3 regions of the Bradyrhizobium sp. OAE829 genome follow, and region 1 is predicted to be linked to each of the others. Evidence: predicted binding sites of a transcription regulator. Region 1 holds the regulator's gene; each other region holds the start of a gene.
The links. Region 1 encodes PhoB, which activates phosphate uptake and scavenging genes when phosphate is short. Its sites were predicted from a motif close to TGTCATNNANCTGTCAT; they were not measured.

Region 2: a site for PhoB is predicted at 1,663-1,679, ahead of phnG (phosphonate C-P lyase system protein PhnG). Genes of this name have one in related genera too.
Region 3: a site for PhoB is predicted at 3,055-3,071, ahead of ABIE49_RS31375 (Orn/Lys/Arg family decarboxylase). Genes of this name have one in related genera too.

What each region holds. Positions count from the first base shown of each region.
Region 1 covers NZ_JBEPOE010000001.1:3,668,799-3,673,443, forward strand. Annotated here, with positions in the region: gene ABIE49_RS17995 (aspartate aminotransferase family protein) at 1-484, opposite strand, end outside; gene ABIE49_RS18000 (GcrA family cell cycle regulator) at 967-1,476, shown strand; gene phoB (phosphate regulon transcriptional regulator PhoB) at 1,645-2,346, opposite strand; gene phoU (phosphate signaling complex protein PhoU) at 2,431-3,147, opposite strand; gene pstB (phosphate ABC transporter ATP-binding protein PstB) at 3,171-3,992, opposite strand; gene pstA (phosphate ABC transporter permease PstA) at 3,989-4,645, opposite strand, start outside.
Region 2 covers NZ_JBEPOE010000001.1:282,155-286,799, forward strand. Annotated here, with positions in the region: gene ABIE49_RS01120 (carbon-phosphorus lyase complex subunit) at 1-535, opposite strand, end outside; gene phnH (phosphonate C-P lyase system protein PhnH) at 538-1,146, opposite strand; gene phnG (phosphonate C-P lyase system protein PhnG) at 1,146-1,604, opposite strand; gene phnF (phosphonate metabolism transcriptional regulator PhnF) at 1,724-2,452, shown strand; gene phnE (phosphonate ABC transporter, permease protein PhnE) at 2,562-3,410, opposite strand; gene phnE (phosphonate ABC transporter, permease protein PhnE) at 3,407-4,291, opposite strand; gene phnD (phosphonate ABC transporter substrate-binding protein) at 4,373-4,645, opposite strand, start outside.
Region 3 covers NZ_JBEPOE010000001.1:6,516,454-6,521,098, forward strand. Annotated here, with positions in the region: gene ABIE49_RS31365 (TfoX/Sxy family protein) at 1-105, shown strand, start outside; gene ABIE49_RS31370 (GNAT family N-acetyltransferase) at 67-657, opposite strand; gene ABIE49_RS31375 (Orn/Lys/Arg family decarboxylase) at 654-3,011, opposite strand; gene ABIE49_RS31380 (LysR family transcriptional regulator) at 3,126-4,019, opposite strand; gene paoA (aldehyde dehydrogenase iron-sulfur subunit PaoA) at 4,206-4,645, shown strand, end outside.

The DNA of each region.
Region 1 (4,645 bases):
GGTCGAAGCCATCCAGCGGCGGACCAAAGCCTTCCAGATATTTGGCCGAGCCGGTCGCCGCCAGCGTGCCCAGCGTGCGGCCGTGGAACGCGCCCTCGAAGGTGACGATGCGATAGCGCTCGGGATGGCCCTTGGCGGCGTGATAGCGGCGCGCGACCTTGATCGCGCATTCCATCGCTTCCGCGCCGGAATTACAGAAGAACACCAGATCGGCAAAGCTCTGCTCGCACAGCCTTGCTGCAAGCTTGTCGCCGTCCGGGCTCCGGAACAGGTTCGACATGTGCCAGAGCCTGGTGGCCTGCTCCTGCAAGGCTGCGACCAGATGCGGATGGCAGTGGCCAAGCGCATTCACCGCCACGCCCGAGGTGAAGTCGAGATAGCGCTCGCCGGACGTTGAGATCAGCCACGCGCCTTCGCCGCGTTCGAAACCGAGATCGACTCTCGCGAATACGGGAAGCAGATGCGACGGGGCGCTGTTGGTCATGGCCATCACTGACGGTTAGAGACCGGCCACATAGCGTGCATTGGTGCGAACGCGGCACAGCCGGTCTTGCGAAAACAAAACGTGCCGCCTTTTCGGGGCGGCACGTGACAGGCATTCTATGCTGGCTTTGGACCGTGTCAACACGCCTAAAAAGGGCTTTCCTGCAGTGCAGGATAAAGCAATCCGTAGCATTCCGGTGCCGTGGAAAACTCCAATTACAATGCATAAATACCGGAACATGTGGACGCACGGACGCGGACTCTTGCGCCAGAGTCCCGCCATATTGTAGCGTCTGGGCTGTCGGGTACGACATCTCGTGCGGAAGTACTGACCCCTAGAGTCCATTTTGTAAGGCGTAAACGTTCGGGCGGCTTTTTTGCGCCCGGCGAGGGCTAAGGGATTCTGCCCGCTGGGATTTTTGAGAATTGGCATCGCCAGCGCTGCCCCCGGTTTGGCCGGCTCTGTGCGAAGGGAAGAATGCGATGACGGTATTGACCTGGTCCGACGAGCGCGTCGAGCAGCTTAAAAAGCTCTGGGAGGGCGGACTTTCCGCCAGCCAGATCGCCGCGGAACTCGGGAATGTGACGCGAAATGCAGTGATCGGCAAAGTGCATCGGCTGGGTCTTTCCGGCCGTGCCAAGAGCCCCTCCTCGGCCGCGCCGCGTCAGCGCAAGGCGCGCCCCGCCCAGCAGATGATGCGGGTGGCGCGCCCGGTGTCGCGCGGCAATACCGCGCTGGCCCACGCCTTCGAGGTGGAGATGGAGCCGGATCCGGTCGCCTACGACAATGTGGTGCCGATGAGCCAGCGGCTGACGCTGCTCGAACTGAACGAGGCCACCTGCCACTGGCCGATCGGCGATCCCTCCAGCTCGGAATTCTTTTTCTGCGGCGGCAAGGCGCTCACCAGCCTGCCCTATTGCGCACATCACTCGCGCATCGCCTATCAGCCGGCCTCCGATCGCCGCCGCCCGGCACCGAAGCCGACAAGGTAAGGGCTGCGCGGAAGCTACGCGGAAAACATCGCTGTCGTCCCGGCGAACGCCGGGACCCATAACCACAGGGGTTCGTGGTTATGCCTGGCTGGAGCTCCAGCTCATTTCAAAAAATGAGATCGGTGGTTATGGATCCCTGCGTTCGCAGGGACGACGATAGAGTATTGGCTACTCCACCTTCGCGAACCGATCATCCAGCGCGTAGCCGGCGCCGCGCACGGTGCGGATCGGGTCCTGTTCGCGGCCGGGGTTGAGCAGTTTGCGCAGGCGGCCGATATGGACGTCGACGGTACGTTCGTCGATATAGATGTCGCGGCCCCAGACGCTGTCGAGCAGTTGCTCGCGGCTGAACACGCGGCCGGGATGTTCCAGGAAAAACTCCAGCAGGCGATATTCGGTCGGGCCGAGATCGATCGGACGGCCCGAGCGCGCGACGCGGCGCTTCTCGCGGTCGAGTTCGATATCGCCATAGGTCAGCACGGTGGCCAGCCGCTCCGGGCTCGCCCGCCGCAACAGGCCCTTCACCCGCGCCAGCAGCTCCGGCACCGAAAAGGGTTTTACGATGTAGTCGTCGGCGCCGGTCGCCAGCCCCCGCACCCGCTCGCTTTCCTCGCCGCGCGCGGTCAGCATGATGATCGGCAGCGCCTTGGTCTCCGGCCGCGCCCGCAAGCGGCGGCACAGTTCGATGCCGGACAGGCCCGGCAGCATCCAGTCCAGCACGATCAGGTCGGGCACCCGCTCCTTCAGCCTCGTATCGGCGTCGTCACCGCGGGCGACGGTTTCGACCTCATAGCCTTCGGCATCGAGGTTGTAGCGCAAAAGCGTGGTGAGCGCTTCCTCGTCTTCAACCACCAGAATGCGTGCGTTCATCTATGTCAGCCTCTTGATATCCGATTTTGACGCGGTTTGTTACGCGAACGTCTTCCGCTTCCAGTTCCGCTTCTAGTTTCGCTTCTAGTTTCCTGGCACCGTGGTGGCGAAATTGGTCATGTCGCCCTTCGGGCGCTTGTCGAGGATCTGCTGGCCTTCGATCATGTAGAACACGGTCTCGGCGATGTTGGTGGCATGGTCGCCGATCCGTTCGATGTTCTTGGCGCAGAACATCAGATGGATGCAAAACGAGATGTTGCGCGGATCTTCCATCATGTAGGTCAGGAGCTCGCGGAACAGCGAGGTGCAGATGGCGTCGACTTCCTCGTCGCCCTTCCAGACCGCCATCGCCGCCGGCAGGTCGTGCGACGCGTAGGCGTCGAGCACGGACTTGACCTGCGACTGCACCAGATCGGTCATGTGTTCGAGACCGCGGATCAATTTCAGCGGCTGGAAATCGTTCTCCAGCGCCGCGACGCGCTTGCCCATGTTCTTGGCGAGGTCGCCGATCCGCTCCAGATCGGTGGCCACCCGCATGGCACCGACGATCTCGCGCAGGTCGATGGCCATCGGCTGGCGGCGGGCAATCGTCAGCACCGCGCGTTCCTCGATGAGGTGCTGCAGGCGGTCGATCTCGACGTCGGAGGCGACGACGCGTTTTCCGAGCGCGACATCGCGCCGGATCAAGGCATCGACGGATTCGGTGATCATGCGTTCGGCAAGGCCGCCCATTTCGGCGACCAGACGGGTCAATTCCTGAAGATCGCTGTCGAACGCCTTCGCGGTATGTTCTGAAGCCATTGTCTTCTCCTCGCGATGTGCGCTTAGCCGAACCGGCCGGTAATGTAATCCTGGGTGCGTCGATCGCTCGGCGAGGTGAAAATCTTGTTGGTGTCGTCGAACTCGACCAGTTCACCGAGATACATGAAGGCGGTCTTGTCCGAGACGCGCGCCGCCTGCTGCATGTTATGGGTCACGATGGCGATGGTGTAGTCCTCCGACAATTCCTGGATCAGTTCCTCGACCTTGGCGGTCGAAATCGGGTCCAGCGCCGAGCAGGGCTCGTCGAACAGGATCACTTCAGGGCGCACCGCCACGGTGCGCGCGATGCAGAGCCGCTGCTGCTGGCCGCCGGACAGGCTGAGGCCCGACGCATTCAGCTTGTCCTTGACCTCGTTCCACAGCGCACCGCCACGCAACGCCTTTTCGACGCGGCCGTCCATCTCGGATTTCGAGATCTTCTCATAAAGGCGGATGCCGAAGGCGATGTTTTCGTAGATCGTCATCGGAAACGGCGTCGGCTTCTGGAACACCATGCCGACCCGGGCGCGCAGCAGATTGAGATCAAGCTTGGGGTCGAGGATGTTGGTCTGGTCGAGCATCAATTGCCCGGTCGCCTTCTGGCCCGGATAGAGGTCGTACATCCGGTTGAAGATCCGCAGCAGCGTGGACTTGCCGCAGCCGGACGGCCCGATGAAGGCGGTGACGCGGTGGGTGCCGAGCGTGAGGTTGATGTTCTTCAGCGCATGGTGCTCGCCATAGTAGAAGTTCAGGCCGCGCGCGGTCACTTTCGGCGGCGCGTCGGGCAAGGCGACCTGCGGAACAGGTCCGTTCGCAGCACTCACGGATACGGAAAGATCGTTCATTTTGCGGTCCTCTCGGCGCCAAGGATGCGCGCGCCAATATTCAGGGCGAGTACGGTCAGGGTGATGAGCAGCGCCCCGCTCCAGGCGAGCTGCTTCCAGTATTCGTAGGGGCTCTGCACGAAGTTGTTGATGGTGACCGGCAGGTTCGCCATCGTCTTGGTGAGGTCCAGGCTGAAGAACTGGTTCGACAGCGCGGTGAACAGCAGCGGCGCGGTTTCGCCGGCGACACGGGCGGTGGCGAGCAGCACGCCGGTGATGAGGCCGCTTCGCGCGGCGCGATAGGCGATGCGCTTGATCACCAGCGAGCGCGGCAGGCCGAGGGCGGACGCCGCTTCGCGCAGCGGATTGGGCACCAGGCCGAGCATGTCCTCGGTGGTGCGGACCACCACGGGGATCACGATCACGGCCAGCGCCAGGCAGCCGGCAAAGGCCGAGAAGCCGCCCATCGGCACCACGATGGCGCCGTAGACGAACAGGCCGATGATGATCGAGGGCGCGCTGAGCAGGATGTCGTTGATGAAGCGGATCAGCGAGGTGAGCCGGTCATGCTTGCCGTATTCGGCGAGATACGTTCCAGCCAGCATGCCGAGCGGCGCGCCGATGCCGACCCCGATCACGGTCATGATGATCGAGCCGATGATGGCGTTGCGCAG
Region 2 (4,645 bases), 3.4 Mb from region 1:
CGCCGACCGGCGTCTCCGGATCCGCTGCCGGCGACGGCTCGATCAGGCCGTCCCGGCCAAGAATGTCGGTCACGCGCGGCGTCGCCGCGAGCGAGGCTTCGCTCATCTCCGGCGTTTCCGGAGAAAACCCCTCGGCAAGCTGTGGGTCCAGCAAACGATGGGTATAATCGAACGTCGGCCCGAGAATTTGTCCGCCCGGAATGTCCTTGAAGGTCGAGGAAATCCGCCGCCGCACCTGCATCGCGCCGGTATCCACCGGCTCGGTGGCGCCGAAGCGCGGCAGGGTGGCGCGGAACGCGCGGACCAGGAAGATCGCCTCGATCATGTCGCCGCGCGCCTGCTTGATCGCGAGCGCCGCGAGCTCGCGATCGTACAGCGAGCCCTCGGTCATGACGCGGTCGACGCCGAGCGACAACTGCTCGGAGATCTGCGACAGCGAGACCTCGGGAACGTCACGGTCGCCGCGCCGCTCATGCGCCAGCAGCCGATGGGCGTTCTCGATGGCGCGTTCGCCTCCCTTGACGGCAACGTACATAACTAGCCTCCCCTCGCGACCAGCCGCGTGGTGCGCGGTATCGCGACAATCGCATCGTCATGGACCAGCACGACATCGATGCCGCGCGGAAACAGCGCCACGTTGACTGCGAGCCGTTCGAACAGATCGTGCGGCTGGATCGCGGCCTGCAGGATCGCAGTGCCGTCGATGCCGGAGCCCCGCAGTTCGAGGGCGGGCCCCTGCATCAGGCTGTCGACCTGCAGGATCAATGTCGTCGAACGATCCGGGTATTCATTGCTGCCGAACGCAAACCGATCGAGCGCCGGAAGCTCGCGGGGGCCGCCGATCAGGGCAAAGCTGCTGATCGAAGAATCCGCGATCACAGGCGCGCTGGTGTGGAATTTGAGCCATTTGGCAACGTCCGTCGTTGCCGACATCCGGCTGTCGAGCCAGATCGGCGTATCATGGTCGAACAGGGTCAGCGCAATGGCCGCGGTGCCGCGCATCATGGCGGCGGGCGTGCCGGCGACGGCCGCAATGCGCTGCACGCTGCCGGGACGCGCCATCGCATCCATCACCGAGCGGAAGGTCGATTGCGCCGACAACACCTTGTCGGCAAATCCTGCGGGCAGTTCGGCAACCGTCGTCATCAGCCCTCACCCCGCACCAAGGTGTAGAAATCGACCCGCGTCGCCGCGGCTTCCGCCGCCTTGCGGTTCCGCGTGGCGGTCATTGCCGCGCGCAGCGGCGCGATCACCTTTGTCTCGACGAGGCCGGCGAACTCATCCGACTGCACCATGGCGTCGCACAGCGCGATCATCCGCGCTTTTTCCCGGTCGCGGCCGAGCGTGTAGCCGAAGCCAACTTCGCCGGTCGAAAGCCGCACCGCCGCACGCGATACCGTGGCCTCGCCGAGGTTGAAGGCGGAGCCGTCGCCGCCGATACGGCCGCGCACCATCACGAGGCCGTTCTCCGGCTCGCGCAGATTTTCGTGATCAGGCAGCGTGATCGCTGCCAGACGGCAGGATATCTCTGATGGATCGGAGTGCGCCAGCACCGCCATGACTGCCTTGCGCTGCGCCTGCTTGTCGTTCTCGGTTGCCGTCATATCCACCTTGCCGGAATCAAGTTGTCTATGCTAATAGACAACTTCATAATCAAACGCCATGACTGTTTGGTGACAACAGGGTTGTTTTTTCGGATGACCGTCCCGGATATATTCACACCATGAGCATGCAGGATGCGGCCACCGGTGTGGCGTTGTGGCGGCAAGTCGCCGACGGGATCGAGCGCGGCATTGCCGAGGGCCGCTTCGCCGCGGGTGAAAAGCTGCCGGGCGAGATGGAGATCGCCGAGACCTATCGGGTCAACCGCCATACCGTGCGCCGGGCGCTGGCGACGCTCGCCGAACGCGGGCTGGTGCGCGCCGAGCGCGGCAGCGGCACTTATGTCGAGACCCAGCGCCTCGCCTATCCACTGCGCTCGCGGACGCGGTTTTCCGAAATCGTCGGCGCCGGCGGCCACGAACCGCGTGGCCAGTTGATCGAAGCGTCCGACGATGTCGCTACACGTGAACTGGCGCGGGAACTCGGACTGAAGACGGGCGCACCCTTGGTCCGGATCGAAGCGCTGCGGCTGGCCGACCGGACGCCAATCTGCGTCAGCACCTCATGGCTCTCCGCCGAGCGCTTCCCTGACGCGGGACAGGTCTTCGCCAGCGTGCGCTCGATGACCAAGCTGGTCGCACATTACGGCATCCGCGATTACCGCAGGTCTTCCACCCGGATCACTGCCGCCATAGCCGACGCCAGCGACGCCGCACGGCTTGATCTTGCGCTGGGCCGTCCGGTGTTGGTGGTCGACAGCACCGACGTCGATCCCGACGGCACGCCGATCGTGACCAAGCGCTCGCGCTTTGCCGCCGAACGCGTCGAGTTCCTGGTGGAGAGCGATTGACCGGTTAGCTTGTAGGGTGGGCAAAGCGAAGCGTGCCCACCTCTCAGCATCCGAGACAAGAATGGTGGGCACGGCGCAAGAGCGCCTTTGCCCACCCTACGCACCGCCATCAAGCCACCGCGCGCTTGCCTATAATCGCAAACCGCAGCTTGCTGGAAATCCAGTCGATCGCGGCCACCGCGACCAGGATCATCAGGATCAGGAACGACACCTTCTGCCATTCCAGCACCCGGATCTGCTCGGCCAGCTGCAATCCAATGCCGCCGGCGCCGACGATGCCGATGATGGTCGCCGAGCGGGTGTTCGACTCGATGAAATAGAGCACCTGCCCTGCGATCACGGGCAGCACTTGCGGCATCAGCCCAAACCGTATTTCGTGCAGCGCATTGCCGCCGGAGGCCCGGATGCCCTCGACCTGCTTCTTGTCGGCGGCCTCGATCGCTTCGGAGAACAATTTGCCGAACGCACCAAAGTCCGCCACCGCAATCGCCAGCACGCCGGCGAAGGGCCCGAGGCCGACGACGTTGATCCAGACCAGCGCCCAGATCAGCGTGTCGACGCCGCGGATCGAATCGAGAAAGCGTCGAACCGGGAAGCGGAAGATACCCGACGGAACGATATTCCTTGCAGCGAGCAGACTGACCGGCAGCGCGAGCAACGCGGCAAGGGTCGTACCCAGCATCGCGATCGACAGGGTTTCACCGAGCGCAACGAGATAGACCGGGAGCGAACCGCCGGGATCGGGCGGGATCATCATCATCGTGATCCAGCCGAGCTGGCTCAACCCGGCCAGCATCCGCGCCGGCGAAAACTCCAGCTCGACCAGCCCGAACACGAAGATCCCGAATGCAGCGAGCAGCATCGCGGGGATCGCGAGACGGGAGGAAGCCGGCCGGTCGAAGACTTCGGGATAGCGGCCGCGCAAATCCCCGGAGTCCGGTGCCAGCAACCGTGTCATGACCGTGCCTCCTTGCCGAACAGCCGCCCGCGCGCCCATCCGGTGCCGATATCGATCAGGAACACGGTGACAATGATCATCAGCAGGATCGCGCTGACGTCGGAATAAAAGAATTTCCTGACGGCGACGACGAGTTCCTGGCCAATGCCGCCGGCGCCGACGAAACCCATCACCGAAGCGCCGCGCACATTGATCTCAAAGCGCAGCAACGTGTAGCTGGCAAAACCCGCCGCGACCTGCGGCACGACCGCAAAGCGTATGCACGATATCCAGCTCGCACCGGTCGATCGCACCCCCTCGACCGGCTTCATGTCGATGTTCTCGACGATTTCGGAATACAGTTTTCCTAGCGCGCCAACCGAATGGATCATGATGGCGATAACCCCGGCCATCGGCCCGAGACCGAACGCAATCACGAAGATCAGCGCGAACACGATGTCCGGAACGGTACGGCAGAACTCCATCAGGCGTCGAATCGTAAACCGCAGCCACGGCGCCGGCGAGGTATTTTCAGCGGCGAGAAAATTGAGCCCAAAAGCGAGGATCGCTCCGGCCAGGGTACCGACATAACTGATCAGGACGGTCTCGCCGAGCAGCGCCAGCCATTTTTTCCAGCCCCAGAACCACTCGCCGATATCGGACCAGACCCGCGCGCCGCTCTCCAGCGTGCCGATGCGGTCGAAGTAGCTGGCGAAATTTCCGATCTTGTTGACGAACGTGACCGGATTCACCTCGGCGCCGATCGCGGCGATGACGAGAACCGCAAAGAATACCGCCGTTGCCAGCGTCATCCGCAGCCGCTTGCGCGCCACCGCCGCACGATAAGCGTCGTTGAGCACCGCGAGTTGCTGGGCGGGAAGGATGGATACGGCTGATGTCATGAAAGGCTGCTGTGCCGGTTATGTCCTGAACGGAAAAGGCCGGGTCGCATGGACCCGGCCTGGTCTCGCTCCGCCGATCGATCAGGACGCCTTCTTCTTGCGAAGATTGTCCACGAACTTGATCAGGTCGATCATGCCGTCCCAATCCTTTGTCGTGGCGGGGTTGAAGGCCTTTTTCTGGCCGTCGGAAAGACGGTCGAACGCGGCCTTGTCCTTGGTCGGTGCATCCGCGAACGCCTTGGCGATGCCGGCCTTCAGGCCGTCCGGAAGGTCCGAATTATAGGCATAGGGCCCATTGAGAATGGGCGCGGACTTATGGACGATCCGGAAATCTTCCTTCTTCATCGCTGTGCC
Region 3 (4,645 bases), 2.8 Mb from region 1:
ATCATTTGGGCGCGCGCCGCATTGGCGGCGGCGCACCGGGTTGCGGCGAAGCGGGGGCGGAGCGATTCACCGGCCCGGGCTGGAAATCAGCGGCGGTGCGGTTGAACCGGCGGCGAGCGAACGTTGCACCATGACGGTGTCGGCCCAGCGGCCGTAGCGGTAGGCGACGCCCGGCAGCAGGCCGGCGCGGGCGAAACCGAACCTTTCGTGCAGCGCGAGCGAGGCCGTGTTGTCGGAATCGATATAGCCGATCATCTGCCGGAACCCGGCCGCGGCGCAGACATCGATCAGTTCCTGCAACAGCAGCCGTCCGACGCCGCGTCCCTGATGCTCGCGATGGACGTAGATCGAATGCTTGACCGCGTAGCGATAGGCCGGCCGCTTGCGAAACAGCACGACGTAGGCATAGCCCACCACGTCGCCGCCGCAGGTCGCCACCAGATGCGGCAGGCGCTGGCTGCGCAAATTCTTGCGCCGGTCGCGCAAATCCTCCGGCTCCGGCGTGCCGCTGTCGTCGACGCCCTCCTCGATGCCGCGCCGGATATGATGCCGGTAGATCGCCAGCATCGCCTCGACATCGCCGTCGCGCGAGGGCCGCACCAGTACCGGCTGCTGGTCGGTCACGGCCGGATCTGTCGTTTCGACGGGCCGGTTCATTCGCAGACCACATAAGTATGCAGCCGGATGCGGCCGGACGGATCGACTTCCTTGTAGACGCCCTGAATCTCGACGTCGAAGCCGGGGAAGGTGTTGAAGCAGGTTTCGAACATTTTGAGATAGTCGATCATCGGCTGCGCCCGCTCGGTCAATCGTTCGCCGGGCACGATGGTGGCGATGCCGGGGGGATAGACCACGAACGGCGTCGTGGCAATGCGGCCGGCGATGGCGTCGATCGGCAGATAGTCGACGTCGTTGCGCACGAGATAGCGCGCGGCGTCGCGCGGCGACATTGCGATGTCAGGCAGATGCTCGGCCTGGAATTGCCTGGCCTGCAGCGTGCTGACGCCGGCGTCGCGGAAGAAGCCGTGCATCGCGGCGCAGAGATCGCGTAAGCGCACGCCGGCATAGCGTTTCGGCCGGCGCTGGTAGAATTCCGGGATCACCTCTTCCAGCAGCGCGTTGTCGTCGTGCAGCTTCTTGAAGGCAACGAGACCAGAGATCAGCGTGCCGGCCTTGCTGGCCTCGACGCCGGGGGTGAGCAGGAACAGCAGCGAGTTGAGGTCGTTCTTTTCCGCCACGATGCGGTTTTCGCGCAAATATTGCGCCACGACGGGCGCGGGGATGCCGTGCTCGGCATAGCGGCCGGTGGCATGGTCGAAGCCGGGGGTCAGCACCGTCAGCTTGTTGGGGTCGGTCATGGCGAACCCCGCGGTCAGATCGGGGAATCCGTGCCAAAGCTGGTCCGGCGAAAGCTGCCAATAGGTGGGGTCGGTGACCAGCATGTCGGTTGAGATGGTCTCCCAGGCCACATTGTGCACGGCGCCCTCGCGCGAGGCGTCCGGGATCGCGACACGGTCGGGCACGAACGGCTCGAAGAACCAGCGGCGCTCGGGCCGCGCTTCCTTCTCCTCGAACTCGCGGCGGACCGCGCGCATCTTCTTGCGCAGTTCGATGCCGAGCCGGATCGTGTCGTCCCACAGCACCTCGCCGGAGCGGCCCTTCATCATCTGCGCGCCGACATCGAGCGAGGCGAAGATCGGATAGAACGGCGAGGTCGATGCGTGCTGCATGAAGCTTTCGTTGAAGCGCCGGTGTTCGATGCGGCGCTTCTGGCCGGTGATGTGGCGGTCCTTGATATGGATCTGCGAGGCCTGCGAGAAGCTCGCCAGCTGTTTGTGGGTCGACTGGGTCGCGATGATGCCGGGCGCGTCGGGGCCGAGACCGGACAATCCCATCGCGAAACGTCCGGCATAGAGCGGATGAAACTTCATGAAGCCGGCCCAGGCCTCGTCGAACAGGATGTAATCGCAGAGATGGCCGATCGCCTTCAGGATCATCTCCGCACTGTGGATCGTGCCGTCATAGGTGCACTGCTCGACGACGGCCACCCGGAACGGGCGCGGCTTGCGCCAGGCTTCCGGATCCTTGACCAGCGGATGGCTGCGGATGCGTTCGCGCAAACTCGTCTCGTCGATCGCGTCCCAGCGCATCGGGCCGATCAAGCCCCAGGCGTTGCGAACGGTGGGGATGTAAACCGGAATGCCGCCGGCCATCATCAGCGCGCCATGATGCGCCGCCTTGTGGTTGTTGCGGTCGAACAACACGAGGTCGCCGTCGGTGACCAGCGCGCCCAGCACCACCTTGTTGGAGGTCGAGGTGCCGTTGAGCACGAAATAGGTCTTTTCGGCGCCGAAGATTTGCGCCGCTTCCTTTTGCGCCTTCAGCGCCGGGCCTTCGTGAGTGAGGAGATCGCCGAGGTCGAGCACGGAATTGTCGAGGTCATCGCGAAAGACCGCTTCGCCGAGATGTTCGACGAACACCCGGCCGATCGGGCTGCGGCTGTAAAACACGCCGCCATTGTGGCCCGGGCAGGTCCATAGCTGGTTGCCCTCTTCGGCATAGTCGACCAGCGCACCGAAGAACGGCGTCTTCAGGGTTTCGGCATATTGCTTCAGGCGGCTGATCAGGTTCTTGGCGATGAAGGGCGGCGTTTCCTCGGACAGGAACACGTAGCCGTCGATGAAATCCAGCACCTCGACCGGCAGGTCCTCGAACCGCTTGCGGCGGATCAGGAGGATGATCGGAAAATCGAGGCCGCGCCGCCGCATCAGATTGATCAGGGCCATGGTCTTGCCCTCGAGGCCCTTTTTGCCCCAGTCGACCACCATGCAGCCGATCGCGGCGTCGGTCTGCACCTGGATTTCCGCATCCTCGAGCTTGCGCGCCCGGACCACTTCAAAGCCGGACCGCTCGATCTCGGTGATGATCTGGTTGAAACGGAGGCCTTCGAGATCGTCGGTATCAAAGACCGGTGCGGCGAACAGAAAGGTGAAGCGTCGGAAATAGTCCATCGGTGCCCTCGAATGTGTGTCCAACAAGCTGTTGGGGCATTCGATGACATCTGGATGACAAATGGGTTCCGGCCCGCCCGCCCGAAACCTGCCGCTCGATCGAGGGGCTGCCCATCACCCCCGGTATCGCAGCGCCTCCACCAGCACTGCAAACGCCGGCGTGGGCTGCCGGCGGCTCGGGTAATAGAGGTGATAGCCGGAAAACGGCGCGCACCAGTCGTCGAGCACGCGGATCAGACGGCCGTCGGCGAGATGCCTCTTGACCTGGTCCTCGGGGAGATAGGCGAGGCCGTGTCCCGCCAGTACCGCGCTCAGCCGGAGCGGGATGCTGTTGAACACCAGCTGCCCGTCGACGCGCACCTTGACTTCGCGGCCGCGTTTCTCGAATTCCCAGGCGTAGATTCCACCTGATGTCGGCAGGCGGACGGTGATGCAGTCGTGCGCCGTAAGATCCTGCGGCTGCTTCGGCTTCGGTTTTCGTTCGAAATAAGCGGGCGAGCCAACCACGGTCATGCAGAAGTCCGGTCCGATCCGCACGGCGATCATGTCCTTGGCCACTTGCTCGCCGAGACGAACGCCGGCGTCGTATCGCTCCGCGACGATGTCGGTCAGGCCGTAATCGATGGTCAGCTCGACCTTGATGTCGGGGTAACGCGGCAGCAGCCTTGTCAAGGCAGGCCAGAGTACCGCCAGGGCCGCATGCTCGCCGGCCGTGATCCGGATGGTACCGGCGGGTTTTTCCCGTAGCTCGGTGAGCGCTGATAGTTCGGAGTCGATTTGCTCGAACTTGGGGCCCACCGTCCGAACCAGCCGCTCTCCGGCCTCGGTCGTTGCCACGCTGCGGGTGGTGCGGGTCAACAACCGCAAGCCGAGCCGCTCTTCCAGTCCTCGAATGGTGTGACTGAGCGCCGATTGCGAAACCCCGAGCTGTGCTGCCGCCCGCGTAAAGCTGCGTTCGCGCGCCACGGCCAGGAACGCCATGAGGTCGTTGGTGTTTTTGCCGAGCATTCATGAGCCTGTTTCATAAGTCCATGCCGATTATTAGGCCTAATCCGGCGGCGTTGCACCCGTTAAATCCCTGAAGGCACGCGGTCGTGACCTGCGCGATGTCGGCCGCGCGCAACCCCGGATCACGATCGGCGTTAGTCACCGCGGCGGGGCACATCGAGCGAAGCGGCAAAAAGGATTGATGGCATGCGAAGCCCCGGTGATTTCAGATTCTCTCGGCGCGACCTGTTGGTGGTCGGCGCCGCTTCTCTCACGGCGCCGGCCCTCGGGGTGACGACGTCGACCTTTGTGGCCAAGGCCGAGATCGCCCTGAAGCCTGCGGTTTCCGGAGCCCCGGTGATGTCGAAAGTGTCGTTCAACCTGAACGGCAAGATGCGCGAGCTCGAGGTCGATACGCGGACCACGCTGCTCGATGCGTTGCGCGAGAATTTGCATTTCACCGGTACCAAGAAGGGCTGCGATCACGGCCAGTGCGGCGCGTGCACCGTGATCGTCGGCGGGCGCCGGATCAATTCATGCCTGACGCTGGCTGTGATGCATGAGGGCGAGAGCGTCACTACCATCGAGGGCCTTGGCACCCCGGAGAACATGCACCCGATGCAGGCGGCCTTCGTCAGGCATGACGG